DNA from 4 places in the Paenibacillus wuxiensis genome. Region 1 is predicted to be linked to each of the others. Evidence: riboswitches for the same ligand, from Rfam matches in the RefSeq annotation. Region 1 holds a riboswitch; each other region holds the start of a gene.
What was found. Region 1 has a riboswitch for cyclic di-GMP ahead of ABN764_RS09930 (4'-phosphopantetheinyl transferase family protein). Riboswitches for the same ligand answer to the same signal wherever they lie in the genome.
Positions count from the first base shown of each region.

Region 2: another riboswitch for cyclic di-GMP. It lies ahead of ABN764_RS12385 (MucBP domain-containing protein); the one in region 1 lies ahead of ABN764_RS09930 (4'-phosphopantetheinyl transferase family protein).
Region 3: another riboswitch for cyclic di-GMP. It lies ahead of ABN764_RS12220 (CAP domain-containing protein); the one in region 1 lies ahead of ABN764_RS09930 (4'-phosphopantetheinyl transferase family protein).
Region 4: another riboswitch for cyclic di-GMP. It lies ahead of ABN764_RS19280 (CAP-associated domain-containing protein); the one in region 1 lies ahead of ABN764_RS09930 (4'-phosphopantetheinyl transferase family protein).

Region 1 is NZ_JBEFZI010000004.1:194,267-202,038, reverse strand. Features, by position in the region: gene ABN764_RS09935 (non-ribosomal peptide synthetase) at 1-4,005, opposite strand, end outside; gene ABN764_RS09930 (4'-phosphopantetheinyl transferase family protein) at 3,996-4,751, opposite strand; cyclic di-GMP riboswitch class I at 4,835-4,921, opposite strand; gene ABN764_RS09925 (stalk domain-containing protein) at 5,492-7,772, opposite strand, start outside.
Region 2 is NZ_JBEFZI010000005.1:158,119-165,890, reverse strand. Features, by position in the region: gene ABN764_RS12410 (hypothetical protein) at 1-189, shown strand, start outside; gene ABN764_RS12405 (TVP38/TMEM64 family protein) at 345-995, opposite strand; gene ABN764_RS12400 (cold-shock protein) at 1,308-1,508, opposite strand; gene ABN764_RS12395 (ABC transporter permease) at 1,745-2,443, opposite strand; gene ABN764_RS12390 (ABC transporter ATP-binding protein) at 2,433-3,356, opposite strand; cyclic di-GMP riboswitch class I at 3,789-3,876, shown strand; gene ABN764_RS12385 (MucBP domain-containing protein) at 4,028-7,772, shown strand, end outside.
Region 3 is NZ_JBEFZI010000005.1:113,270-121,041, forward strand. Features, by position in the region: gene ABN764_RS12215 (SpaA isopeptide-forming pilin-related protein) at 1-4,674, shown strand, start outside; cyclic di-GMP riboswitch class I at 4,804-4,894, shown strand; gene ABN764_RS12220 (CAP domain-containing protein) at 5,024-6,085, shown strand; gene ABN764_RS12225 (class D sortase) at 6,242-6,889, opposite strand; gene ABN764_RS12230 (NAD(P)/FAD-dependent oxidoreductase) at 7,080-7,772, opposite strand, start outside.
Region 4 is NZ_JBEFZI010000008.1:94,728-102,499, reverse strand. Features, by position in the region: gene ABN764_RS19285 (DUF6612 family protein) at 1-135, shown strand, start outside; gene ABN764_RS19280 (CAP-associated domain-containing protein) at 274-2,868, opposite strand; cyclic di-GMP riboswitch class I at 3,079-3,168, opposite strand; gene ABN764_RS19275 (macrolide family glycosyltransferase) at 3,507-4,697, opposite strand; gene ABN764_RS19270 (helix-turn-helix transcriptional regulator) at 4,694-5,134, opposite strand; gene ABN764_RS19265 (DUF6612 family protein) at 5,598-6,395, shown strand; gene ABN764_RS19260 (ABC-F family ATP-binding cassette domain-containing protein) at 6,895-7,772, shown strand, end outside.

The sequences.
Region 1 (7,772 bases):
CTGCGGGTAATCTGGATCGATCGGCACGTAAGCACCGCCAGCCTTCAAGATCGCGAGTACACCGATAATCATTTCTGGTGTGCGCTCTGTGAACAGACCAACTGGCTGTTCAGCCTTCGTCCCATGCTTCTGCAAATAATGCGCCAAACGATTGGCCTCCGCATTCAGCTCCGCATAGGTAATTTCACGTTCACCAGACACAAGCGCAACGCGATCAGGCGTTACACGCACCTGTTCCTCGAACAGACTGTGTACAGTCGCATGGCGAGGATATTCGGCATCCGTATTATTGAAGTGGTGCACGATTTCTTCCCGTTCTTGATCCGTAATCAGTTCAAATTCTCCAATACTGCATGACGGCTGCTGTGCTGCCTGCATAGCAAGCTGCTCGAAATGCCCTGCCATTCGTTCTACAGTTTCCCGTTTGAACAGCTTCGAACAGAATTCAAAGTTGCATTCGAGTTCCTCTTCACGCTCGATTGCCTCCAGCGTAAGGTCGAACTTCGATGTGCCGTTATGATAAGGCAGCTCTGTGAAGACGGCATCTCCTGCTTGAAGCGAAAGATCCCCCATGTTCTGCATGACGAATACGGTATCGAACAATGGATTGCGGCTTACGTCCCGCTTCAGCTGCAGGCGTTCAACCAGGCTGTCGAGCGGGTATTCCTGATGCTCATAGGCAAGTAGAAGCGTATCCTTCATCTCATTCAAATAATCAGCAAAGGCCTTGCCGCCCTCTGGGAAGCTGCGAATCGGCAAGGTGTTGACGAACATGCCCATCATTCGATCTACATCAGTATGTGTTCGAGCAGCAATCGCACAGCCAACAATCATATCCTCCTTGTCCACATATTTGGACAAGAGCACATTATATACCGACAACAGCACCATATAGAGTGTAGTTCCTTGACGGAGAGCCAGCTGCTTCAATCCTTCCACCGTCTTGGCAGACAATGCTATACGCACCATATCGCCTTCAAATGACTGCACATTCGGACGAATATAATCGTATGGAAGATCCAGGAGTGGGATGTCCCCTTCAAGCACACTCAGCCAATACTGTTCATGTGCTTGTTCATCTTGTGCACGCTTGGACTGCCACTCCGCATAGTCCTTATATTGCAGCTTGATTGAGGCCAGCTCCTCGCCCTTATAGATTGCAGCCAGTTCTTCTGCAAACACACTGAGCGAGGTTCCGTCGAAGACGATATGGTGAATATCCAGCATCAGTATGTAGCTGTCTGCTGCCACTTTCGCAATCGCAGCACGTAGAAGCGATTGCTCCTCCAACTGGAATGGACGGACGAATTCATTCGCCAGTTCAGCAGCAGTACGGCCCTCGGCCTCTATAATCGGCACATCCATATCAACTGTCTCATGCACCTTCTGTACGATCTGTTCCTCTTCCCAATGGAATGAAGTACGGAATGCTTCATGACGCTCTACGATTTGGTGTAGAGCCTTCTTCAGGCGGCCGGTATCCAAATGGCCTTTCACTTCGTACACGAGTGGAATGTTGTAGGCCATGCCAACTCCGCCCCGCTGTTGCAGCGCGAACATACGCGTCTGTGCTGGCGCGAGATGATAATGTGCCTTCTTCTCGGCTGGCGTTATCGATTCGTATTGTTCTTGTGCTCCTCCGTCGATAATTGCAGCAAGCTTGCCGACATATGGATTCGAGAACAATTCCTTGAAGGACAACGAGATATGGAAGTCAGCTGCGATGCGTGCTTGCAGCTGTGCCAGCTTCAACGAATGCCCTCCAATCTCGAAGAAGTGATCCGCTGTGCCGATTGGAGAGATGCCAAGCAGTTCCTCCCATATCGCCGCAAGCTTCTTCTCCGTATCCGTTACAGGAGCTTGATATTCGGTAGACATGCGCTCCTGCTTCTCAGGCTGAGGCAGCTTGGCACGATCAATCTTGCCGTTGATCGTAAGCGGCATGCGCTCCAAGAACATGAAGTATGCCGGCACCATGAATTCAGGCAAATGCGAAGACAAGTACTCTCGCATTACACTCGCTGTCATGCCTTCTTCCGCTACAATGTAAGCACAAAGAGCCTTCTGGCCAGGCGACTCTTCAAAAGCTACAACCAGTGCTTCCGTTACTTGCTCGTGCGTATGAATCTGCGCTTCAATCTCACCGAGCTCCATGCGATAGCCGCGAATCTTCACTTGATGATCTTTGCGTCCGACGAATTCCAAGTTGCCATCTGGCAGCATGCGCACAAGGTCACCCGTTTTATAGATTCGCTCACCAGCTACGAATGGACTATCCGCGAACTTCTCACGTGTCATCTCATCCTTATTCAAGTAGCCACGTGCTACGCCTTCACCGCCGACCCACAGCTCTCCTACAGCGCCAATCGGCTGCAGCATGCCGTAATCATTGACAACATAAGCAGTTGAGTTCGTAATTGGCGTACCGATAGGAATTGTCCCGTCTCCCTCTTCCTTCATCAGATAAGAAGTAGAGAAGGTTGTATTTTCAGTAGGACCATAAATATTCGAAATCTCAATCGGTGCACAGTCCTTAGCCGCTCGATAGAAGTGCTTTGGCGACATCAGCTCTCCACCGACAAGCAATTGGCGAAGCGGCGCAAATATGCGCGGATTGCGATCAACCAATTGAATGAACAGCGCCGTCGTCAAGAACATAATCGTTACCTGATGGCGGATGAGCGCTTGCTCCAGCTGCTCAGCGTCCAGTATCGTCGTCTTATCGATGAGCACGAGCCCTAAGCCATTCAACAAGGAGCCCCAGATTTCAAAGGTTGAGGCATCGAAGACAAGTGATCCCGTCTGCAAAATACGGTCGCCTTCGCCAAACTTCACATAATTCGTGCGCTTTACTAGGCGAATGACATTACGATGAGTAACCATGACGCCCTTAGGTCTTCCTGTCGAACCGGACGTGTAAATGATATATATAAGATCTTCTGGCTGATTCACAGATACCAGATTATCGCTAGATTCATCAGCAAGGCTCGGGTCATCCATATGAACCTGCTCGATGGTATTCGGCAAATCTATATCTGACGATCTGCTAGTCAGTACCAGCTTCGTACGACTGTCTTCTAGGACATATTGAATGCGATCCTGAGGGTGATCGGGATCAAGTGGAACATAAGCTCCTCCCGCCTTGAGAATCGCTAAGATACCGACAACCATCTCTGCACTGCGCTCTGCCATAATACCAACAGACTGTTCCCGATCGATGCCAAGCTTCCGCAGCCTGCGCGCCAATTGATTCGCACGAGCATTCAACTCGCAATAGGTCAACTCGCGATCATCTTCGATGACAGCTACTCGATCCGGATGCAGCTTAGCTTGTTCCTCGAACAGCGCCTGAACCGTGAATGTATGAGGATATTCAGCTCGAGTCTGATTCATCCCCTCAATTAACTGGCGTTTGTCCTGTTCTGTCAGCATTTCCAGCTCGCCAATACGCTTCTGAGGATGCTTCACAGCTTCATCCAGCAGCTGCAAGAAGTACTCCCCCAGCTTCTCTACCGTCGATAACTGGAACTGATTTTCCTTGTAATACATTGTGAACATTGGTAATGCGCCCGTTCCAGCAGCATGCTGAATGCAGCCGTGCAGGTCACATACCTGCTCTCCCTCTGGAAGCACGGGCCGAACATCTTCTCCGTACCAGCAATACGTTGCCACATCACTGTCAGAAGCTATTTCAGAGCAAGTCAGGTTACGTCCTTCTGCGCAAGCCGACAAGCTGTTATGAATGCTCATAATTCCTTGCAAGGTTACGTCATCCTGACTGACTACTGTATGGTTGCCATTGCCGTGTCCCGCTTGAACGGCATGAAGAGTTACTTGCTGCGAGTTGTAGAACCGGGACAACAGCGTTGCCCACGCACTGAACATGACGGATTCCAACTTGACCGAATGCTCGGCCGAATGCTTCTTCAGAAGACGCATTGTCTCCTCAGGCAGTTCGATAGAATGTACGTCATAGCCTGCCAATCGTTCTACTGTCAATTCCATGAAAGCCAATTCTCGTCCTCTCCTTTATACGATCCAACCCATTTCGTAAACCTATGAGTCAACTGCTCCCATGTGATGTACTCTATTTGCTTGGCAAATTCCATATGCTGTGCGCACACAGTCATACTATAGCCTGTTACAGGAACGACATATTGCTTTACATAATTATGATCAACATTCCATAATTGATTATCCTGTATAGGTACAGCTGTCTCCTGCACAATCTCGAATGTGCTAGGAGGCAGGCTGAGACCTGTTCCTAATGCCTTCAGAACACTTTCCTTAGCCGTCCATATGTAAAAAAACAATTCCTGCCGCGCACGACTGTCGTTCGTATTTGCAAGCAATTCCAACTCACGCGGCGAGCATATCAGCCTAGCCACGTCCATGTTCCATTCTCCTGCTTGCTCTATATCAATCCCGATTGGCGCTTCATCCAATGCCACTGCTATGAACGCACCGGCGTGAGAGATGTTGAAAAATACTGGATCACCCTCCACATATGGCTTGCCGAAGGGATGAGTGTGAATAACAAGTTCGTTATTCGAACATTTCAAGGTTCGACATAGCAGCATGCGGGCCAATATGTCAGCCGCAACCGTGCAATAAAGATCTTCACGGTTCCGAAGTCTATCTAACCTTTTGTATTTTTCAGGTGTAACGAACGGGATAAATCGATCCATCAATGAATCTATGTCTTCGTAGGAAGTACACTCGTCCCATTTTAGCAACACAATTTCCATCATTTACCCCAGCTTCTGTGCGCAAAAAAAAGGCCATTCTGCATAGCCTTGTCACCGAATAACCGTTGTGTAGTTACCGCAACATTAATGGCAACCCGGCCGCCGTAATCCGTGAAGATGTTAGGCCCGCGGCTTTGCGTCCTCATCTTTCGAAGAGTTTGCCTTTCAATCCTGATGTTGTTCTTCTTGATGTATCCATTGCGTGTTGCAGATCGATTATCAGGCAAGAATGTCATAGCAATGTTACGCACTAGTTCTTGTGACATGTATCGCGTGAATAGGTCTAAAGTACATATTACATATCAGCATGTTGGACGGTCGCATCCCCTATCCAACTCAAGACCCATATTTTATATCGGTTGCTCGAATGAAAAGATTAATACTTTTTCATAACACTTTTCAATTTTTCGACACGAAAAATCATTTTTTGTCATTTTATAGTCATTTTCAAGGTTGTTTCACCCTATTTCCGACAAAAACATCCCTATCCTCTCCATCCTTGCTCCCATAGATTCGTGCAATCCCCTCCAACTGCTCGACACATTTGTCGATTTTCCTATAGAGCCACTACTGCTTAGCCCCCCCTCTCCCCTACCAATTACCTAATAGACAGCACTGAAGTCATTTCTTACTCATTACACAACTCTCTTGTACTCTTGGTGATACATAAAAAGCCTCGGAAATCATTCCGAGGCTCTTATTGAATGCCATCTATCTATCTTCTCTATTTCACATCATGGGGATTAATATCCGTCACCAACTGTCATTTCATTGGATGCGGTGGACAGTGCATTCACTGTTGCATTGCGCCCATCCGCTACGGACATAACGAATACTTTATAGGCAACGCCGCTGCGAATTGGATTTCCATATGCATCATTATCTGACAGCGAGAACATTCTAGATTCTTCGCCAATTACGCTTACTCCTCTTAAACGATTCGCCTGATCCAGGTTGAAGGAGTTCGCTGAGCTAGAAGGAACGACCATCAATGCATAATAGGCAATCCCGCTGTCGTTGCTTGGCTTCGAGAAGGAGGCCTTGAAGTTATTCCCCCCTTCTCTTGTCAAAAACACATTCGTAGGTGCCTGCACGAATTGATCTACCAAGGCAAATTCACCAGAAGGCGAAGACAAGGCATTTGAGGAGCCGCTTCTATTGTCAGCTACCGTAAGCACAAATACCCGGTAAGCAACACCTTTTTGAATGTCGTTGCCTTGAACATCCCGCAAGCCGCTTGTTAGCGATTGTCTTACATAGCCACTCTGATTCCCAACCCGAATGTAGCTGGATGATCTCACCTGTCCCGCACTATATGCGTCGAATGCATAGGACTGATCTGCGCGGACAACCATAATACGGTATTCATTTACGTACGAATTACTGGATGGTGCATTAAAGCCTACTTCAATGTCGCTGGCATTACCGTTTTTGCCAATAATCTTCGCTTCTACATTCGTCACGACATCAACCGAGGCATTGCCTTTAAGCGTCACCTCTGGAGATGGAGCAGACAACGCATTGTTCGCTTGACTATTGGAGCTTACAGACAGAACAAATACCCGGTAGCTGTTGCCGTTGCGAATCGGTGCTCCATCTACATCTCTTGCATCCGCATCGAATACATACGACAAGCTGCTGCCACTCCGATACACGACAGATGAGTTCCAATTGTTAACTCGATTGGCCTCTGTTAGATTAAAACGGCTTGCATTGGAAGACTTCACAACCATGACGCGATAATGGTTCACGTTCGATTCATCTGCAGCACGGTTGAATGTTACACTCAGGTTCCGTCCATCATTGTAGTTTCCACCCAAACTGCTTGCCGATACGTTCGTTGCAGGGTACACCGTCGAATTGTTAGACAACGTAATCGTATCTGAGGAGCTGGACAGGGAATTCACATAACTACCGCGTCCAACAGAAAGCACATATACTTGGTAGCTGGTTCCGTTACGGATTAGGTCCCCATCTACGTCTCTCGCAGTAGAGCTCAGCTTGAGGCTAACGTCTCTGCCATTCGGGTTCATCGACGTATAATTGTAGCTGGATACGTTGTTCGCTTCGGATATATCAAAGCGGTACGATCTGCTCGTCTTCACAACCATTATTCGATACTGGCTAATATTCGATTCGTCCGATGCCCGGTTGAAGGTAACCATCATGTCTCGACCGTCATTATAATCGCCAACATCGCTTGCTCTTACATTTGAAGCACTGTAAACCGTTGAGTTATTCGAAATATTAATGCTGTCGGACGCGCTCGACAATGCATTGTAATCGGAATTGCTATTGGATACCGACATGACGAACAGGCGGTACGTCTCCCCTCTGCGGATTAGTGAGCCATTCACATCACGCATATTAGATGGCAATGTTGAAGTAATGCTATAGCCATTCTTCGAGACATCATAATAATTGCTAGATGAAACCCGGTTTGCTTCGTTCAAATCAAAGCGATAAGCATCCGAATATTTCACTGCAAAAATCCGGTAGTAGCTTACGCGCGATTCATCGGAAGAGCGATTAAAGATGATCTGAATATCGCGTCCATCTCCATAATTACCCACTTGGCTGACCTTCGTAATCACTGGAACACCAGCTGATTGTCCAAGCGTGATCGAAGATGAGCTGGAGGATAGCTTATTAGCATACGAGCTCGTATTGCTGACAGCTACGACAAATACGGTATAAGGTACGCCATTGCGAATTAAGTCACCCGCTGTATCTCTAGTTGTCGAACTCAAGGTTGTCGTCAACGTCGAGTTGCTGGACTTCGGTACGGTCGTATAATTATTGCTGGATACGCGGTCTGCTTCATAAGCATCGAAACGAGATGCATCCTTCGTTTTGACGACCATAATCCGATAATTTTGAATTGGGCTGTCGTTAGAAGGACGGGAGAAGCTGACCTGCATATCACGGCCGTCGTTATAATTCGCCACATTGCGCACTTGCACATTCGTTGCCGCTGCAACCGCGTTGTCGCCTAACGTAAAGGTTGAAGATGGGTTCGAGAGC
Region 2 (7,772 bases), on a different contig from region 1:
CGCACTACGCCACTATGGTCATCGCTCAATCAAGCAATTAAGAAGGGAGACGCCAAAAGTTCACTTCAGTCGCTAACATCCCTCGTCTCCCTAATTCGTCAAATCGATCAGTCCAAAAAGAAGCTGGAGCAGCACGAGTCACGTATTACGGAAATTGTAAACAAAGCAAAAGGCACCTTCACTTCATGACATAATACAGGCTCTACGGTTCACGCCAACTGTAGATGGTCGCAAATAAAAATCCCCGGAGTTATCCGGGGATCATCATTCACATGCAGCTGCGACGTTGACTAGACGGAAGGGCGCAATCATTCTACCTCCAGCCGAGACCCTAATCGCCGTTTTTACACTGACTGCTTATGCTGTTCTAAGGCAGCGTCTATATGCCCTTCTTCATCAGAAGTATGCCGTGTGAAGCGTGCTTCAATTTTTTTGCTAATCAACAGAGACAGGCCTATAAATAGGACGACAAAAATAAGTTGCAGTGGATGATCAATAAATCGTTGTATATCGTGACCAATATAGGATACGGAGAATACCATGAGCGCCTTGCCAAAGAGAATCGCAATGAAGAAGGAGCGGATTCGCATGCGCGCAACAGCCGCGACCATATTAATAAGAACGAAGGGACCTACTGGGAAAATACTAAGCAAGAAGACATAACTGAATGCATTATGACGCACCCACAGCATGCTCTTCTTCACCTTCGGCTTCTCAGCCCAGCGGGCGAGCAACGGGTGGCCTGCTGCCTTGCGCACAATGAGGAACGTCAGCATGCAGCCGCTCACAATTCCAATCCATGAATAGAGAAATCCGAGCCACAACCCATATACTGCAGCATTCACACCTACAATAACGAGGGTAGGCAGCGGCGGGATAAAGGACTTCATGAACGTCAGTAATATGCCCGGCAGCGGCCCGAAGGAACGGAATTGCTCCAACAACGCCTTCAAATGCTCTTCTGTAAAATAAGAAGTTATCTCGGATAGTTCCATGTTGTACGTATCCACCAGCCTCTATATTTATCTGTCCAAAAATTGCTCAATATGATTGCCATTGTCATACGAGATGGAAGCTGCCATAAGCTCGCTTCGAACAATAGCATAACATACTTCATCCCCACTATACTGCCTTCCACAACAAAAAAGATCGACAAATAAATGGCGTGGCTGCGAACAGAACTAAAACGAAGCGGAAACACAAAGAGCCGCCCCTGAGGGCGGCTCTTTGCTATTCATACGGCATCTCTGCCGCATAAATTAATAAATGCCCCAAACCTTAGGTCTGGGGCATTGTAATTTCGTGTCTTACAGCTTTACAACGTTCTCAGCTTGTGGTCCACGGTTGCCTTCAACTACGTTGAACTCAACGCGTTGGCCTTCGTCCAACGTTTTGAAGCCGTCGCCAGTGATTGCGGAGAAGTGTACGAATACATCGTTGCCGCCTTCAACTTCGATGAAACCGAAACCTTTTTCTGCGTTGAACCATTTAACTGTACCTGTTTGCATGAACAAATACCTCCTAAAATTTACATGACCTCTTATTTACATAAATAAATAAAATTCACATATTGGACAAGGTTATTCTAGCTTCAAAATAACCCTCTGCAATATGTGAATCAGGTCAAATTTGAATATAGTCATCTTACCACAAGGTTACCCAAATAGCAATTCCTGTTTTTTAATTTGTTTTAATTTCCCGTTGTCCAAGTCTTCTCAGGCTCAGACAACGTCAGCGTATTCAACTAATTGACCACATCTACGTGCTCAACCTTCTTTATTGTCATGTACATTACGAATGCACCGATCAGCGCCAAGATGATCGGAACGATAATGATTGAATTCAGCGAGACTCCCCCATTATTCGAGCACACGATGGAAACAATGAGCAAGGAAGACATGATCGTCGTCGGTGTCGAATATTTTCTCATGCCGAAATATAGCGGAATGAGGCTCATAATGCTTGCAGCCATTGCATTCATGATCAACTTCAATGCCCCTCCCCCAATTATCGACAAAGTCAGGGGCTCTTGTATAATGGGTACAATTGCATTTGCTGTCAACAAGATCGCGTTGAGCACAATTTCAGACACAATAATATTGCTAAATGTGAAAATGGCGATAATGGCCAACTTGCTGAGGAGGATCTTTTTCCGACTTATTGGATACATAAATAGGATGTTTATTGTCTTTGATTTATATTCATCAATAATGAACCGAGATATCAATACTGCTGCAAAGACGATAAAGATCATTCGTACAAATGAATCCACACCCACAAAAAGGGCAGTGTAATCCGCGAAAACAACTTCTTCCATCATGTTAGGACTGTATAACATTAAGAATAAGATGGCAATCGCGATAATATTTGCAATAATTGCGTTTCGAATATACCCTCCTATGTGATGCTTCCGAAGCTCCAAAGCTATCAAATTACGCAACATGATCGCCTCCATCCAACAAAGATAAGAAGTATTCCTCTAAAGAGCTGTTTTTCTTATGGATCGATTCTATTAAAATATCGTTCACGACCAGTTCCTTCGTCAGCACTCCCTGCTGGATATTCGGATCATATACTCGAATTATGCGCTCATCCATGACTCGTAGATTGTGTATGCCTAGTTTATCTTCGAGCAGGAACGCAGCTCGCGTGCAATCATTCGTCACAATCTCAATATATTCGCTATTTTTCATACGAACCTCATCCATAGACACTTCTGCAATTAATCGACCCTTATTAATGACACCAATCGTATCTGCAACAAGCTCAATTTCACCCAGCAGATGACTTGATATCAATATCGTTGTACCATATTGTCTGCTCAGCATGAGAAGCAAATCGCGTATCTCCTTAATCCCTATCGGATCCAGCCCATTAATAGGTTCATCCAACAGAAGCAGCTCCGGCTTCGTTGCGATCGCTCTGGCGATCCCTAGCCGCTGTTTCATTCCAAGCGAGAAATCTTTAACTGCTTTATCACCCACATGGTTGAGCTTCACCAGCTCCAATGCCTCATCTATGGCCTTCATGTTGTGATATCCCATGTACTCGCAGTGCAGCTCCATATTCTCTCGTGCCGACAGCTTGTCATAAAATACAGGGTATTCGATAATTGTCCCCATCCGAGCCAGCAGATGATACGACTTAGGGGCTAGCGCTTCCCCGAATACTTCAATTTGACCCATTGTAGGCTTAATTAAGTTCGTAATCATTTTCATAATTGTTGTCTTACCGGCCCCATTCGGACCCAAAAATCCATATATCTCTCCTTGACGGATGTTCATATTCACATTCGAGACAACCTCTTTGTCTAGGAACGTCTTCGTCAAATGATGTGTACGTAATAAATACGTCATGCCAGTATCTCCTCCCGCTCAATGCGTGCTTCCCGATGACTTTATTGTATGAGGCATTCCTCTCTAATTCCTTACTCAATCCTTACAAAAATCTTAAGCTCTATTTGCTCTTCATTCAGTCTCACTCGACACACCTTGGTATTCCTGAAGCCAATTGCTAGATTATCTGCTCTACTCATTATCGTACGGGCATTGGAGCGTTTCAATCCGTTATTTCCTTCTGATAGCGATGAATAGTTATTAAGTTGGAGGCATATAGATGGATTATCAGGTATGGATCAACTCTAGTAGGTTAATACTTGTAGTATGTATACAAACTAGTATTTTCTTATCATTGACAAATTGTTCCTCGTAACCTATATTGAGCTTGATAGTTCCCTATGCCTATGATTACAGTCATCTTCGCTTGGATAAGAGGTGTTATGATTGATCAATCACATAGGGCACACTAATCGAAAGATTAGGCCGCAAAGCTTCGGAGTCTAACGGTTCTACGACCTATGATAGTCCGGCTGCAACTAACAATTCTGTTACTTGCAGCTGGACTTTTTTTATTTATGTGAAGTTCTGGCGGAATTAACTGTCCGTTGAGCTATATAAATAAGAATGAGGAGGCATGGACTCACTTCGGTAGGGGAGGAATAAAATGAAAAAATGAGGTGGCGAATTGAATGAAACGTAGAGTAAAGTTGGCCGTAACATGGCTGTGCGTATTTGCCGTGTTCTTCGGGTTTATTCCTCACACACTGCAAAGTGCAGATGCAGCCGCACGTGATCCAATTTGGCCAGAGCCAGGTGCTGTGAAATTAAGCAAGACAGCGAAGCCAACCGGGACGCCAGGAGAGTGGCAGATTACTCTGACCGCCGAAGGGAAGAACGTTGAAGCCGGTGACACCGATGTTGTACTTGTCTTAGACAAGTCAGACAGTATGAAAAGCTACAAACGGTTAGACAATGCCAAAAAAGCTGCGGAGAAATTTGCAAATACACTGCTTTTGTCCAACGTCAAAACAAGAATTGCTCTTGTCACGTTTAGCACCAGCGCAGAGGATACATCATCTGGATTCCTTGGCCAGAATGATAAACAGCAGCTCCTGAACAAAATTAAGGGCATCTCGGCTTCCGGAGGGACAAACATACAAGGCGCTCTCAACACAGCACATCAGTTACTAACTACAAAGAGTTCAGCTAAAAATAAATTTATTGTGCTGCTTAGCGACGGTGCGCCAACGTTCAGTTCTCCTGCAAAAAAGGCCGCTCCTTATTCATGGCCCAACAACAAGTATAACTTTGTACTGTCCAACTTTGACTACACCAAGACTATCGGATCCGGCAGCAGCTATGAATTATCCTCTGGCTTGTTGGGGGATCGATACAAGGTAGATAACTATACGGTTAAGGACAATGGAATTCCTACGATATCTCAAGCCAAAGCATCCAAGGATGCAGGAATCACCATTTATTCGATTGGGCTTGAGGTCGGCAATGATGCTAACGCTGTATATGTATTAAAGAACAGCGCTTCAGCAAACAACTATTACCCATCTGACAGCGCGGAGCTGGAGAAGGTTTTCTCTGAACTGGCAGGGAAAATTTCCTACGCGGCTGAAAATGCTGTAGTCAAGGATCCGATGGGTGAAATGTTTAACCTTAATTTCAAGGGTAATGAACCTGTTGAAAAGCAAGACTATACAGCATCTCAAGGCACGGTGAAATGGGATGCAGCTTCGGAAACGTTTGTATGGGACGTTGGCAACATTGTAGAGGGAAGTCCGGCAACCCTGACATATACCATCAAAATGGACTCTTCTAAAAATCCGAGTGCCGATGTCAATTACCCGACAAACGGACGTACCACCATGGAATACACAGATGTGAATAGACAACGTACAACAAAAGATTTTGAAGTGCCACAAGTCAGCTTCGGCAAAGGCTCCATTCTTGTGAAAGGCTACAAGGTTAATGAACAAGGCGAGCCTATTAACGCAGACGGCAAGGTTGTCGAACGTGTGGATCTTGCAGAGCAGTTGTACAGCGAGTCTTTCACTGTCAATGGGAAGGATGCGCTGGATATAGGGCCGAAGTACAAGGTTCCTGCTCCGAAGCTTGATAACTATGTGTTGAAAAAGGGCACCGACCCTACAGAAGAAACGTTAACACTGCAGGAACCTAACAAAACAGTATGGTTCGGATATATGCTAGCTCCACAAAAGCTAACGATTAAGTATGTAGATAAGGATACCGGCAAGTCCATCGCTAACGACGACACTTCTCGCTCTGGTAAGATTGGCGAGTCTGTTACGTTGAAAGCTATCGACATCCCGGGCTACACGCCTGAGAAGGCGGAAATAACCTATACTGTCAAAGCAGCCGATAACGTGGTTACCTTCTTCTACAAAAAGGCGGATCTCCCTATCACCATCAAGTTCGTCGATAAGGATACGGGCAAATCCATCGCTAACGATGATACTTCTCATTCAGGTAAGATTGGCGAGTCTGTTACGTTGAAAGCTATCGACATCCCGGGCTACACGCCTGAGAAGGCGGAAGTAACCTATACTGTCAAAGCAGCCGATAACGTGGTTACCTTCTTCTACAAAAAGGCGGATCTCCCTATTACCATCAAGTTCGTCGATAAGGATACCGGCAAGTCCATCACTAACGATGACACTTCACATTCAGGTAAAATTGGCGAGTCTGTTACGTTGAAAGCTATCGACATCCCGGGCTACACGCCTGAGAAGACGGAAGTAACCTATACTGTAAAAACTGCGGATAATGTGGTTACCTTCTTCTACAAAGCGAACGCTCAAAAAGTAATCATCAAACATGTCAGCAGTCTTACAAACAGAGAAATCGCTGCCCCAACATCTGAACAAGGTGTCACTGGCCAGACGATTACGTTGAAGGCTCTAAGCATTCCAGGCTTTACAGCTGACAAGACGGAAGACAGCTACACATTTAAGGCCAATGACAATGTATACACATTCTTCTATACGCCGAGCAAGCAGACATTGATTGTCGAGTATTTGAGTAAAGACACCAACAAACCACTTGCAGATTCTGATACTTTTAACAGACCTACCGGCACGAAGCTTGGGTTGGAAGCCAAGAAGATCCCTGGCTATACGCCTGAGGTAGAAAGAGAGCTTTACACATTCACAGATAAAAACGACACGTACAAATTCTTCTACATCGCGAATCCACAAAAAGTAACCATCCACTACATTGACCAAGACACCAAGCTTCCTATCGCAAAAGATTCTTCGAAAGACGGCAAAACTGGAGAATCAATAACACTGATTGCACTAGAAGTCACAGGCTACACTCCAGTCAATCCAGAAGTAAAGTACACGTTCACTGCTGAGGCTAACCAAGAGCACACCTTCTTCTACACCAAGAATGCCCCTGTAGAACGTACTGTTCACGTCCACTATAAAGAGGCAGCTACTGGCACAGTTCTGAAGGAATCTACTTCGACTAGCGGCAAGGTTGGAGCAACCATCACACTGAGAGCAGAGGATATTACAGTTGATGGTGTAATCTACGTGCCAGACTCCTACCAGCATGAATACACAATCACTGAGCAAGCTGAACAATCCTATACGTTCTTCTACAGCAAGAAAGAGCTGCCAACCTATTTCGTAACTGTTCATCACCTTGAAGAAGGCACTGACGCAGTGCTGCATGAGCCTACTACGGTCAGCGGCAAGTCTGGCGAAGTCGTTCATGTAACAGCAGAGCCAATCTCCGTAGCAGACGCTGTCTATCAGCCTTTAAAGTTCAATCATGACATTACGATTGACGGAACTCCAGAACAACAGTACACGATTTACTACAAAAAGGGCGATCCTGTAGAGGCATTGCTGCTGACGGTACTGCATCTGGATAAGGAGACTCTTGCACCGGTAGCAGAACCAACTTCGTTGAAAGGCAAAGCCGGAGAGCACATCACACTGAAGCCAACACCGATCACAGTGACAGACGCTGTATATAATCCAGAACAGTCTACTTACAACTATGTCTTCACTGCGGATGCTTCACAGACGTTCACGATCCTCTACATCAAGAATCCAATCAGCAAGCCTGATCAGCAAGTAACGATTAAATATGTGGAGCAAGGAACAGGCAAGCAGCTCGTAAATCCAACGACGAAGAGCGGCAAAGCTGGGGAGAAGGTCGAACTTACGGCACTGTCCATATCGGGGTATACACCTGTGAAATCCACTGACACTTACACCTTCACCGATAAGGAAGGGCAAGAGTATATCTTCTATTACACGCAAAACTCAAGTGGCGGAGGCAGTAGCAGTGGAGGCAGCAGTACCTCCTATTATCCAAGCTCCAAGCCATTGCCACCAGTTCCACCATTGCCACCGGTGCCGAAGTTAGAAACGCAATATCATTACAATTACA
Region 3 (7,772 bases), on a different contig from region 1:
CATAACTATGGAAAAGATTCTACATTTACGTTCCGGTTGCCTGATAAATTTGGAGTAGATAGTGAAAAAGATGGTGAACTTACAGGTGATTCCGGGGTTGTTGGGACTTACTTTGTCACTACTGACGGACAAATAACGTTTACGTTCAACGAGATGATCAATAATGGCCAAGGTTTGACAGGGCATTTTGAAGTCTGGAGGTTATTTGACGAGGCAAAATTCGATGGAGGAACAAAGCAAGAAATAAAGTTTGATGATATCGGTTTTGCTTTTGTAATTAATTTCAAGAGCAAAAATGAAAATGATATAGCGAAATTCGGGGCTCCTAACCAGCCGAAAAATCCGAAATCAATTAACTGGAGTATTGAGGTTAATCGGAACAGTAAGAGTGTGACTAATGCCATTTTGGAAGATGATATTCAAGCAGGATTAGAACTTGATTCGAATTCCGTTAAGGTTTATGAAATCAATGTGCGCCGTGATGGAAAAGCTGCTGAGAAAGGGGACGAAGTTAAACATTTTACTATCATTCCCGATAAGTCAAAATTGAAAATCGAGTTTCATGATATTGATAGTGCTTATCTTGTAGAATACACTACCAAGATCATTGATTTTTCTGGATATACCGATAAAGGCAACGATTACGAAAAAGAATTTACAAACAAAGCGACTTTTACTTTTGATGGTCTTCCAAAGCCTTATGAGGCAACCAAAAAAGTGAGCATTCTATTTAACAAGCCGCTTACCAAAAAAGCAACTGGATATGATTCAAATACGCAAACCATTACGTGGCAAATTGAGTATAACTACAACAAACAGGCCCTTGAACAACAGAACGCATGGATAAAAGATACTTTTGATACGGTTCATCTTCAAAAATTGGATGAAGCATCATTCATTGTGCAAGAAATGTCGATCGACAGTTCAGGAAACGCCACAGTTAAGTCCACTCTTGACAAAGGCAAGGATTACATCGTTGCGGTTGAGGCTCTTGATAAGACTAAGGGATTTGAACTGAAATTCACGAAACCAATTAACAGCGCGTATCGAATCCAGTACAAAACAAAGTCTATCGCTCGTGTTGATGGGAAGTTTGATGTTTCGAACGATGTAGAAATGCATGGTGGTATTACTGCGGGCACGAAAAAGAACATTGATCAAGTAATCTTCCGTAAATCTGATGGAGCTGTGAATTTCAACAAGAAAGAAATTACTTGGACGTTGAAAATAAATTCTGATAATTATACGATGCACCAGATTAAGATAGAGGATATTTTCAATAAAGATGTATTGACCTTTGTAGAAGATCGATTTGAGATTAAGGAAGTAAGTACGGGGAATGTTCTAGTTAAGGGGAAGGATTACTCCGTAAAAGAAACAAGTACTGGTACTGGGTTTCAAATTACTATTAATAAGCTTACTACGGAGCATGAAATCACGTATGTAACGAGGTTTGATCCGAATAAATTCAAAAAAGAAGAGATAAATACTGCTAGATTACTGGATTGGACGGAAAAAGATTCGAAAATTGTTTATATCGAGGGCAAAGGTTCAGCCACGCCCGATACTTACACCGTCGATAACGGAGACAAAAAAGGAGACTATGATCCAGAGAGAAAAATAATTACTTGGACAATTGATATTAACTACAATCTCAATAAGATCAATGAGGCAGTCGTTCGGGATTTTTACTCAGCAGGTCAAGATTTTGTGGCAGGTTCCTTGAAAGTCAATGAATTAGAGCTAAATGGTGAGAAAAATGGAGTTAAATTAGGGCCGGAATTCAAACAGTTTGATTTTACAGAGTTAAATGAAATTGGGAAAAAAGGTCTCGAAGTTGCCTTTACGAAAAATCCTATCCATTCTGCTTATCGCATTACGTACGAGACAAGTTTGAAGGGGAAATCCGTTGGAGAAATCTACACTAATGATGCAGCCTTATATGAGAAAAGTTCTCCTAACCAATCTTTGTTCAAGAAATCCGCTGAGGTTCGTCCTAAGCTGGGTGGAGAATTCGTGCATAAAAAAGGCGAGCAAGGTAAAGGAGTCAACTCCGATATCGCATTGTGGGAGGTATATATTAATCGCAGCCAATCTTACATCGGGAAAGGTGCTGTTCTAACAGATACCTTATCTGCCGGTCATAAGTTGGTTGAGACATCTATTCGGCTTTATAAGCTCAATCCTGTGACGATGGGGAAAGAAAAGCTTGTTGAACCATTGGATCGTGTTGCAGATCTTAAGATCAGTGGTCAAACCTTTACGCTTACGTTTAAGGATGATCTGGAAACAGCATATCAATTGGAGTATCAGTCTTACATTGATGCAGAAAATGGGGAAACAATCTCTAACGATGTGTCCTTGAACGGCTACGTTGTGGATCAGGGCCAAGACAAAGTGAAGATTCAAGTTCGCCTTTCCGGAGCGGGAGGCGGGGCTTATCCGTCAGGTCGCGGCGATTTAATTATTAGTAAAGTAGATTCTAGTAATGCAAACATTAAGCTTGAAGGTGTCGAATTCGAACTATACGATCAATCAGGGACAATCCTATTAGATAAAGTTGTTACCGATAAGAATGGTAAAGCAACTTTTACGAATAAGGGATTTAGAAAGTATATGCTTAAAGAAGTTAACCCGCCGAATGGCTATATACTCCAGGGCGATGGATGGAGTTCGATCACATTTACTCAAAAGGGACAAATAGAAGTCATCAAAAACACGAAAGGCGTATGGGAATTCGAGTTGACCAAGGTCGATGCGGATTATCCATCCAAGGGGCTGCAGGGTGCCATCTTCAAGCTTCAATTAAAGGATGAACATGACGTGTATCAGGATGTTCCTGGTAGAACGGATGAGCAGACGGATAAAAACGGGAAGCTTAGGCTGAAAGAACTCCAACCCGGAGGCAAATACCAACTTATTGAGGTAAGGGCTCCTGAGGGATATAAGTTGGATTCAAATCCAAAGCCAATACAATTTGAGATTAAAAAGGATCAGACAACATTAGCAACACGTACGGTTGAGAACACACCACTTCCTGGCTCCATTACTGTAACTAAGAAAGATGAAGCTGGCGGTGCGTTGCTCTCTGGTGCGGAATTTGTCCTTAAAGATGCGAAAGGAAATATCATTGCTACGAAGCAAACTGTTGCAGATGGTATCCTGAACTTCGAAAATTTAAAGAGCGGCACCTACTATTTAGTAGAAAAGACAGCGCCAGAAGGGTATGTGCTCAATACTCAGCCGATTACAGTTGAAGTCAAGAACGGAACGGACACACCGGTTACCGTCTTGAACAAACTGGTTCCAGGATCGGTGAAAGTCATTAAAGTGGCGGCAGGCACGAATACAACACTCCCTGGTGCAGAATTCCGTATCCTTGACGCACATAAGCAGCCAGCCAAGGATCAAACAGGCAAAGAATTGACACAGTTGGTAACGGATGAACATGGTCAATTAATCATTACAAATCTGAATCCAGGCCAATACTTCGCGCAAGAAACGAAGGCACCGGTAGGGTATGTGTTGAACGGTGATTTATTCGAATTCACAGTAAGCAAGAAGGCAGTAGCTGAAGTGAAGGTACCGAATACACGTGAGCCTGAAGCGCCTAAGACCGGAACTGCTAAGTTGGTTAAAGTTGATGCAGCCAACGAAGAAAGGAAATTGCCAGGTGCGGAGTTCCGTTTGCTGGATGCGAATAAGCAGCCAGTCAAGGATCAAGCAGGCGCGGAATTGCCGTTGCTAATCACGAATGAGCATGGCGAAATCACGATTCCGAACCTGTATCCGGGCAAGTATTATGCAGAAGAAACGAAGGCGCCAGTCGGATATGTGTTGAACACGGAATTAATCGAGTTTGATGTGAATGCCGGCAAGGAAGCAGTAATCATGGTACGTAACACACTTGATTTGCCGCCAACGGGTTCAGTGAGGCTTATTAAGATTGCTTATGAGAATAAAGAGAAAAAGCTGTCTGGTGCCAAGTTCCGCCTTCTGGATACGGAGAAGCATCCGGTTAAAGATGAGTCAGGAGCAGAGCTTCCGATCTTAACGACGGATACAAACGGAGAAGCATCCCTTCCAGCCTTGAAGCCGGGGAAATACTTCTTCGAGGAAACAGAGGCTCCAAGCGGTTATATTCGCAACACTACATTGAATGGGTTCGAAATTACGAGAGGGCAGTTGACTGTCGTTACGGTCGAGAATGTTCGTTATACCGATGGAGGGGGAGGGGGCAAGACGGATCCTTACGAACCGTGGGAGCCAAGCAAGCCAGGCGACAAGACACCTCCTAAGACAGATCCGAACATTCCAACGATCCCTGGGCAGATCGTCGATCCTACAGATCCAAAGACGCCAACAACGCCTGGAACGACGACTGACCCTGATCAGCCTACGGTACCTGGTGAGACGACAGATCCCGATACAGGAAATACGACGGAGCCGGATGGAAGCATGGGCAATCCAGACGGTGACAAGGATGATGAAGGAAATCCTGATGCTGCAGATCTAGGAGGCAAGACGGATTCGAAGAAGCCGAATCCTAAGCCGGGCAGCAAGCTGCCGCAAACTGGTGAAGAAGCGCCTGTATCGCCAATCGTCGGTATGATTCTCATTACTGCCGCAGCACTCATGTGGATTGCTCGGAAGCGATTATTTGTAAGACGTTGATATGATGACCCGCCAAGGAGAGTTCCTTGGCGGTTAGTCTACTATTCTGTCCACATACAGAAGATTACAATCGTTCAGGAGTGTACAAGCAGTTCTGTTGCATGTTACCATAGACATATAACTGTTACATTTGGATAATGGCAAACCCTCGCGAAAGCAGGGGACGCAAAGCCACGGGTCTAATGCATTTACACAATGCGATGACAGCCGGGTTGCCCTAATTGCGACAATACGAGCGTCTATTTAAGTGCGCCGCCATTAGGGTGGCGCTTTTTTTGTATATACAAGAAGCGCCCCTGGTGTTCATCTCATTCGAGCGGATAACGTCAAAGAATGGGAGATGGTAAGGATGCGGACACGTTGTACGGAAACGACTGACAACAACGCAAACTGGCAAGTAGAAGAAAAACAATCATTGGTAGGCAGCAAGCGAAGAATTGCAATAGGGCTTAGTGCTGCATTGCTGTTCGGCATGTTCATGCCACAGCCAACCCTCTATGCAGCGGATGAAACAAGCGGAAGCGGAGTTGCTGCATCGGAATTGATGAATGTGCCACAGGCGGCAGGAGTCAAGATTCAGGGCATTTCGCTCGGAATGAGTGAGAAGCAGCTCTTCGAGCGACTGGGACAACCAGCACGCAAAGACGTAAGCGAGTACGGGTTCGATTGGTACATTTATAACAAGGACTATAAGCAATATGTGCAGGTCGGTGTGCTCAACAAGAAAGTTGTAGCTCTATACTCGAATGCTAAAGATGATTATGGAAGCATTGGATTTGGTTCGACGAAGCAGGAAGTCACAGCAGCCTACGGGTCTTCTATCAGCCGAATTAAGAAAGGGAATACCATCTACAATTACAAGGATAACGGCGGAGCATACAGTATGCACAAGGTGGGCGACGCTTATGCGACGGTGTTCTATGATTTGAATCAGCGCGGCACGGTAACAGCTGTCCAATTTATTGCTGAAGCTGTGGAATTGTCGTTCAAGGGCTACTTCGGAACGCCTAGCGAGCAATTGCGGACAAGCTTCGAACATCAAATATTCGATTTAACGAACGCAGTTCGCGTACGCAATGGCAAGAAGCCGCTGCAATGGAACGATAAAATCGCAGGAACAGCACGCAAGCATAGTGGTGATATGGGAGAAAGAAGCTTCTTCGATCATAATAATCCGGATGGCAAGTCGCCGTTCGATCGAATAAAGGCAGACGGAATCGTATATAAGTCCGCAGGAGAGAATATTGCCGCCGGCCAGACGAGTGCCATCTTCGTTCATGAGAACTGGATGAACTCGGAAGGGCATCGTGCTAACATTTTAGGAGATTATTCGCGAATGGGTGTGGGCGTATTTTTCGGAGGTAAATCGAAAGTCTACTACACGGAAAACTTCTATACACCACGAAGCTAGCAGGCCGTGGTATCGATGTGACAGAAGGGGATGTCCATGTCCCAAGTCATTTTCGAGACTTGGAGAACCCCCAAATAGGTAAGAACATGCATGAAAAAAGGCGCCTTCAACCCCACAGAGACAGTGGTGTTGAAGGCGCCTTTGATTGTTGCGGCGTTACGGAGTCTTCTCCATGACAGCCTTCACAATAAGCCGGTGTGTGGCTGTGTCGATTGGATCACAGGTGATGAGTGTCAACTCCCGATCCGTTGGATTCTGATCGAGAACGGACAGATCTTCTGGGGTAACGACGGATTTCGATTGCACCGTATACGTGTAGGTCTGATCTGATGTTTCTAATTGAACTTTATCGCCTTTTTTCAACTCGTCGAGTCTGTTGAAGTGTCTGCCGAATGTCAGACTGCGATGGCTCGCCAATACAAAGTTGCCGATCTCGCCCGGCATTCGGCCGGGGACAACGATTCCACTTCCAGCCTTGAGAGAAGCAGGTGTGGCTCCTTCTACCATAGGTTCTCGCAGATCGATTTTGTCGATCGATATTGCCCCATATACAAGGAGACCGTCAATGGATTTAGGCTCCTGTTTTTTTGGTGTGGTTGAATCGGTTTGTGTCTTGGAGGTTACTTGAATGCTGTCTTGCGGCAAGTTGTCCCACTCAGTAAGAAGCCGAAGCTCTCTTTGTTGTTCGTTGTATTGATTCCACTTCGGATATAGGATAAGAGCTAACCCAGCAAAGAGAAACAATAGAGCCGTGACACCGAGCAATCTGGACAGGATTTGATTCTTCTTCGTAATAAGAGGCACCCCCTTAACGCACTATGTCTGTGCCTCTATTGTACCGTATGCAGCAATATGTTTTCCATAACCCACCATGATGGTAGGTGCGGTTTCGTGTGGAATCGGATAGCAAGCCAGCGAACCCCCACGAACCCCCAAACTCAATTGCAGTAAGAAATTGCTTGAAGGTGACGTTAGTAGTTTAAGGTGACAAAGATCATTCCTTAGGGGAAGCCTGCTGAAGGATTGCTTTATGCATCCAAATGGCAGCTTGTGAACCTTCCGCCATCGCAATCGTAACCTGTTCCGAATGCACACACACATCTCCTGCCGCCCATACGTTGGGAACATTGGTCATTTTCGTACGTGGATCCACCATAATGTGTTTATTTTCATGCCGCTCTATCCCAAGCTGCTCTGCGAGGGAGGACTTCACCTCATTGCCTCCGAAGGCAACAAATCCACGCTCTCCATCAATGATCCTTCCATCGGAAAGTCTCACGCCACTGAAGATACCTTCTCCCTTACATACTACTTCTTCAATCTGTGCTTCAATTACTTCAATTTGCTGTGCGTCCAATTGGTGCATTTGATCAGCAGAGAGGGGCTTCTGCTCGTGATTCACATAGACGATGTCGCGAGTCCAATACAATAGCATCAGTGCCATATCAGCTCCGGTAGGGCCAGAACCAAGCACAATGGTTCGTCGATCGGTCACTTCATAGCCATCGCAATCAGGGCATACATACACCGTAAGGCCTAGGCAGGGCATGAGATTGGGCAAGGATGGAAGCCGATCCATGATTCCAGTGGCGAGCAGGAGTGTACTTGCTGTGAAGAGGCCGTTCTCTGTTGTCGTCACGGTGAAGCCATGCTCGCCATTAGGAGCGAGACTCGTCACGGTATCTTC
Region 4 (7,772 bases), on a different contig from region 1:
TTTACACTTGTGCTCGAAGGGGAAGAGAACGGACAGAAGATTTCGATCAGCATGAAGGTGACGAGCACGATTACGAAGCATAACGAAGTGGCCGAAATCAAAGTGCCGATGGACGTAATCGACAACGCTCAATAGGATACGATCTCGATTGTCGATGAAGAAAGAAAATAAAGTGATAGACTGAGAAAATATACACCCCGTAAAAGGAAAAAAAGAAGCAGAGATCCTATGTGTTAATCTAGGATCTCTGCTTTTTGTGTCATGATGAATATCTTATTGCTCGTGTATCACGCGGTACAAAACGAGTGCCGCCTGCGCTCGAGTGAGCGTTCCCGCCGGATCAAGTTTGTTATCGGTGGTTCCTTTGATAAGTCCTTTGCTCACTGCGTACACAACGGCTGTCTTTGCATCCTGTGAGATGAGTGCTTCATCCTTAAATCCAAGCGAAGCGCTTGAATGGGACAGATCAATTTTCAATGCCCGCGTAAGCATCACTACCATTTTTTCGCGAGTAATCGGTTTACGTGCCCCAGGCTCTGCAATCCGCTGTTCCCAAGTCTTTCCGTTATTCGTCAAGCGATCAAGCAAGGTGGCGAACTCCGCTTGGGTAATAACGTCGTTCGGCTTGAATGTGTGTATGCTGTCTTTGCCGCACAACAGTCCGTGAGCTGCAATGACTTCAATTTCATCCTTTGCCCAATGTGCAGTAAGATCATTGAAGGATCTTGCATGCTCTGCAATCGTGTAGGTGCCGAACTGCGTGACCTGGAAGGATATATGCTTCTTATCAGCTGCCTTCATTCCGGCCAGTTTATAGCTCCAAGCATTTGTTGTTACGCCTTGAGCTTCTGCGTACACGCCTGCCTTACGAATATCCTTTGTAGCTTCCATCAGCTTCAAGGAGATTTCCAACAGGATATTCTTTGCTTCTTGCGGCCCACGGATCGTGATCATCGGAGACGTAAAGGTCGTCTCGCCATGATGCTTGCTAAATCCTTTGTCCTTATGCTCTGCAAGAGACACCACAAGCTCGAGTCCGCTCGTTCCGATGAGTTCCACAATAGACTTGTTCGGAATGGTAATATCGAATTCGGCTGTAGACAGAAGCAAATCCTTGCCTGATTCCTGCAGCAGTTTGGCGGCCGATTTGTCCAGCGTGAAGGAGACTTCATTGTAATCCTTCATGCTTACATCGCTAATATCGGGTTGAACCTGCTTGGCATTTTTGTCCTGCAGCTGTTTTTTTACGGTATTCGCATTTATCTTGAACTCCGCATTCACTGCATGCTCCTTCATCGTCTCTGCCAATAATCCTGCCTTCATCGTCTTACCGGCTGGAATTGTTCCCACAGAAGTCGAAGGTGTAGAACTACTAGAACCTCTAGAGCCTTCAGATGAGGAAGACGAAATAGGCAACTCTGGCTTCGGATTCGGAACAGACGGCTTGATGACATCAACGGTAGACGAGTGAATGTAACCGATTCGGATCCGTTCATTGTTTGCGTTGAACAGATTCGCATTTACAAGATTGAAGGTATATTTCCCTTCTTGGTCGCTCAAGAAAGCGATGGTTGCTATGTCGCCGTCTCCTTCATAAGCGCCTCCGTTGAGATTTACGGAGTAATCCAATTGCTTCTGGCCATTAGGTAAATCGGTTATGTTCTTTGTCGTGATAAGTGGGACATCTGGATAGTTCAACTTTTGATAGGTAGCCATCGTAACGCTTGGCTTTATATCTAAGAGAGTCAAGCGGCTGTCATAAGTAAGACTGAATGAAGCTGAATATACTGCTTTCGACACAGAATATTCGACCTTTACATCGAATGGATCTCCTGTCAGAACCTTAGATTTGCTGAGGCTAGGAGATACAACATCGGGATCGGGCTTTTTATCGTCGACGGAATTCTGCGTGACGAAGTTCTGTGTGTAATATACATTTGAATTCCCCCCGAAGTACACACCCACCCCTAGATGAGAAAAGTCTCCCAAAATATTCGAACGATGTCCTTTCGAGTTCATCCAGTTCTCGTGAACGAAGATGGCACTCGACTGTCCAGCAGCAATGTTTTCCCCTGCCTTTTGGTATACGATTCCGTCCGCCTTCAGCCGATCGAACGGGGATTTGCCGTCTGGATTGTTATGATCGAAGAAGCTTCTCAGCCCCATATCGTCGCTATGCTTGCGAGCAGTTCCCGCAGCCTTTTCATTCCACTTCAATGGCTTCATGCCCTCGCGGACACGCACAGCATTAGCCAAATCGAGGATTTGTTGCTCAAAGCTTGTCTGCAATCGCTTGCTAGGCGTGCCAAAGTACCCCTTGAACGCCAGTTCCACATCCTGGGCAATAAATTGGACAGCCGTCACCGTATTCCCTTGATGGAGATCATAGAACACGGTTGCATACATACCGCCGACCTTGTACAGGCTATATTGTCCGCTGTTGTCCATATTGTAAATCGTATTGCCTTTCCTAATTTGACTGAGGGAAGATCCGAAGGCTGCCTCTACCTCCTGCTTGGTTGAACCGAATCCAATGCTTCCATAAGAATCATTCGCATTCGTATAGAGTGCAACGACCTTGTGATCCTGAACACCAACTTGTAAGTAATGTTTATAATCCTGATTGTAAATATACCACTCGAAGCCATATTCACTTAGATCCTTGCGAACCGGCAGTCCGATTTTTTGGAATAGTTGATCCTCGCTCATTCCTATGGTGATACCTTGCATTTGGTTTGCCCCTGCCTGCGGAGCATTGTTCGTTTTCGTGACAGTAATCTTACTACCGACCGGCTTATCCGCTGCATAAAGGGTCGGCTGATAGATAAGCATCCCGGCTAACAGCGCAGCGCTAGCTGTAATCGTCATATGCCGTATTCTTCTTGCTTTAATGTGTTTATGCTGTTCTTGGTACATTGCGTTGTTGGTTGCTGTACAACATGGCCGCATCATTTCATCTCCTATTCTTTTACATTCTGCGATCAAATGAGATGAACACCGGGGACGCTTTACAATAGCACAAAAAAAGCGCCACCCTAATGGCAGCGCAATAAAAAAAGACGCACGTAATGTCGCAATTAGGGCAACCCGGCTGTCATCGCATTGTGAAATACATTAGACCCGTGGCTTTGCGTCCCCTGCTTTCGCTAGGGTTTGCCATTATCCAAATGTTACAGATTAAATGTCTATAGTAACATGTAAATGAACAGCTTGTATACAACTGTGCCTATAGGTACGCAAAATTCATCAAGTACCAGGTCTATCAACCCAGTTCGATATTTATGTATCTGCTTGCTCCGGGAATACATATGTGATGTACGAGTTATCGCTCGGCAATTGTCTTTTTCATTGGCTCTCCCAGTCTACAACTTTATTTTCATCTAACAGTCGAGACCATATTTCTAAGGCTATTTCCATTGGATTCAGTTAGATTGAAGACAAACTCCCGTGATATCTATACCGCGGGAGTTCTTTATGTTTTTTGTCTATAGTTCAATACGAAATTATCAGATACCATTAAGACTTCGCTCGAATTTAGTTAAAATCACATTGGCCGCTTCTACTGCACCACCAGCATTCTGAAAAGTTTCTGACAGTTTTTGCGCATTTTCCTGATATGTCCGATTCGTCAACACCTCAGATACCGCTGCTGCCAAATATTTTGGCTTCTTTCCTTTCAACTGTAAACCTGCACCCAGTTGAGCAACCCGATCAGCCACTAATCCTTGTTCGCTATGTTGCGGAAATAAAACCATTGGAACTCCAAAATAAAGGCTTTCATTCACACTATTCATACCGCAATGGGTAATAAATACATCGGCTGTTTGCAATACCGATATTTGATCCACGACGTTATTCACTGTAAAATTTCTTGGTATGTTGCCAAGAGAAGCAATCTCCGTTTTTTCACCAACTGACATCACAACATCATAGTCCGTATCTGCAAATGCCTGAATAACTTTTTGGTAAAAATCTTGATTTTGATTCAGTATCGTCCCAAGTGAAATGTAGATTAGTTTTCTATCTTTTTTATTAATCTGTATCGACGGAGACTGTCTGATGGATGGTCCGACAAAAGCATATCGCTCAGAAAACGTATCCGCCATCGGCTGGAATTCTTTCGAGGTATAGACAATGGTGTCTGTTTCATTATTATTTTGAACAATCGATACAACGTTCCCTATTTCATAACCATGATTCTTTAACAACTGAATTTTTCTGTTCATTCGGGGCCAACCCACGATCATCCTCCATACATCGATGCAACCACGCTTCATCAGTTTCGCGGTGTACTGATTAAAAGCAAAGGTAGTAGTCGAACAAACATATGGAATTTCTAGTTTTTTAGCAAATAATTTTCCCCAAAAGCATATAGAGTCAGATACAATACAATCCGGCTGAATTTCCCTTAATTCCTGACATACCTTCTCATCCAAAGCGATGGTAGTATCGGCAACCATCTCAATTAATGCTGTAAAATCTTTGCCAACCTTGCGATCCAATTCCTTTTGTGAAAGCTGGGGCAAGAACTCATCACAAGCAATGAATGCAGCACCAGCACCTTCTATTTTTCCCTGAAATTCTAGAAAGGAATAGTACCAAACTTGATGGCCTCTATTGACTAACTCGGCAACCACCGGAATGGTTGGATTGGTATGACCATGTGCGGGTATCGAAAAAAATACAATTTTGCTCATTCTGATTCATCTACCTCTCGCTCCGCTTTTTGGATCATCTCTACAAATTCCATGAAATGATTACTTCTTAAGAGAGCAATCCCTTTTGTCGCATCTTCCCCCAAGACAATCAGCTTATCACCAGCTTGTATCTGATACATTTCGCGTGCCTGTTTGGGAATGACAATCTGTCCCCGATCACCTACCTTCACAACACCAAAGAACTGCTTCCCCTTGGGGGCGAGCTGATTCGCCGCTTCTTCACTCATATCACGGGATAATTGATCCAGGGTTACTTGAAAAAGTTCAGCGAGTATCTTGCATTTAAAAATATCGGGCAAGGCCTCCCCATTTTCCCACTTTGCTACGGTCTGTCGTGATACGTTTACCTTCTCCGCTAATTGCTCCTGACTGAATTTATGCTTTTTACGCAACACACGAATATTCATACCAATCATATTTTTCATCTCCATATACGTTAAATATATAGAAGAACCAAGGTGAAAATCTATCAACAGTTCGCAACATTTTATGTTAAGAATTGTGGCGAAGAACAGGTCATAGATGAAGCTAACGTCGATAGCGCCGTATTCGATTTTGCGAACCAAAAGATCCTTAGGTACAAGCTCGTCGAAGGAGAACATGGAGGTTTGGGCAAGACGTCCTTTGCAACACATTTTTCGCAATATATCCAATACTTGTGCACTGTTATTTGTCCATATCATACCAAATTAATAGAGAATACAAACTGAGGTGTTCTGTTAAAGAACAAGACTGTCGACAGTCTTTCTGTATCCATTAGATGTATCGATGATGTCTAAATGCTTCTATTTTATTGAAGTAATAGGTTTTAACTTACTGTTCCCTTCTTTATAAATTGGCTAACATAGGTAAAGCAGATTATTTTAGGGGGCTGTTATTTTGAAAAAACGGATAACCATACTACTAGCATTCTTATCATTACTAGGGTTAACGGCATGCGGTAACACGATGCCGACAATTGATGAATTATTACAAAAAGCAATTGAAGCGCAGAAAAGTTTAAAGAGCTTCTCTGTAGATTTCGTTCAAACACAAACACTCACAGTAGACCATAATATAGAAGAGTCTAAGATAACAAATATAAGATTTGACTATACGAAGGAACCGATAGGTGTATATTTCGAAAATTCGATAAAGTCTGATGAAGTAAACCTAACGTTAAAAAAGTACGAAACGAATGAAGGATCATATTTCCTCCAATATGACGGTGAATGGAGAAAGTTGCCGGATGGTTCGATGAATCCAACTCAAATACGGAAAGATATGGATTTGAGCGAGCTCTTTAGAAAGATCAAGATGTATGTAAATGAAGTGGTCATTAATTCTGAAGGCAATGATTATATTGTGACAGTGAGTTTGGAAAATGAAAAGGCTAAGGAAGCGGAACATTTTTTGTGGTCGGAGTTACCAAGCAAGGAAGAGGATAAATTAGAACAGGAAAAGTCGGAGCAAAAGGGTAATAAACAAATCATGCTCGATATGAAAAACATAGTCATTAAATATCGGATCAATAAGGATAATTATTTTCTTATGAGTACCGCTTTAGAATATACCAAGTCAGGAGAAGAGTCCGGACGAAAAATTGAGGAGCATTTTGTAAGTAACTCAACATACACTAGACACAATGTGGTTCCTCAGATTAAAGTGCCACAGCATATTATAAAAAGCGCTCAATAAGAAGTTATTTTTCTACTGGTTGATTCCGCCGCATCTTTTGAATGCGGCGGTTTTTGCATATTCTTGACAGGACGAGCTATGATCGTGTATGATTTTCCTCGTAATACCATTTTATGATGATGAGGATTAGAAAGGGGATGGCGGTATTGTCAACTGTTCTTCAACGGAAATTGGCTTAAGACGGGAGAAGTCTGCCCATTTTTAGCTTAATGCCAATCGAAGAACAGTGGATAAAGAACCGATTCCTTTTTTCATATACAAGTACGCGTTCATGAACTTTGGGTGCAGAACCAAGCGGAACCAACAGACACGGTCTGTTCGTATTAGTCTGCAGCACTAAGGATAAATTGAACTACCTATTATGGGCTATTTGTATAGGGCAAGGCGATTCGTTCGCCTTGCCCTTTTTTGCATACACACAAGCAAATACTTTCTTTATGAAGCTGTTCTCTCGCTTGGCGTTGAGCATCATTTACGCACATGCAAAGGAGAGAATGAGATGAGTATGTTATCTGTAGAAGAAGTAACCCATTTTTATGGAGATAAGCGAGTATTTCTCGATATTAGCTTTCGCTTGCTTCCGGGGGAGCATGCCGGAATTGTAGGCAGCAACGGAGCGGGCAAATCAACATTGCTGCGTATCCTGTCCGGTGAGCTATTGCCGGATGCAGGGAAGGTGGAGTGGCTGCCTCATGTGAAGGTAGGTTATTTGCAGCAGCATATTGATCTGCAGCCTGGGATGACCGTGCTCGATTATTTGCGCGGGGCATTTGGTCACCTCTATGCCATGGAACAGAATTTGATGGAGCTGGCACACAAGATGGCCGAAGATGCTGACAATCTGGAGTTATGGCTTGCCAAGTATGGGGAGCTTCAGCATCGACTGGAGCATTCGGGATTTTATGAGATTGAAGTGAAACTGGAACAGATCGCAGCAGGCTTAGGGCTGCTTGATATTGGTCTGGATCGGGATGTCGAGAAGCTGAGCGGAGGTCAACGCACGAAGCTGCTTCTAGGAAGATTGCTCTTGGAAGAGCCCCATGTTCTCCTGCTGGATGAACCGACGAACTATTTGGATGAGGTGCACATTGATTGGCTGAAGGGCTATTTGAAGGGGTATAAGCAAGCCTTCTTGGTCATTTCCCATGATAATTCTTTCTTAAATGAAATTGCCACGTCGATCTTTCATGTCGAGCACCAGAATATTAAGCGTTATGTAGGCAACTACGAGGCATTCCGCAGCGTATACGAGCTTAATAATTTGCAGCAGCACGAAGCGTATAGCCGACAACAGAAGGAAATTGCCAGACTCGAAGATTTTGTTCAGAAAAATAAGATTCGCAAGGCGAAGCAGGCCAAGAGCCGCGAGAAGATGCT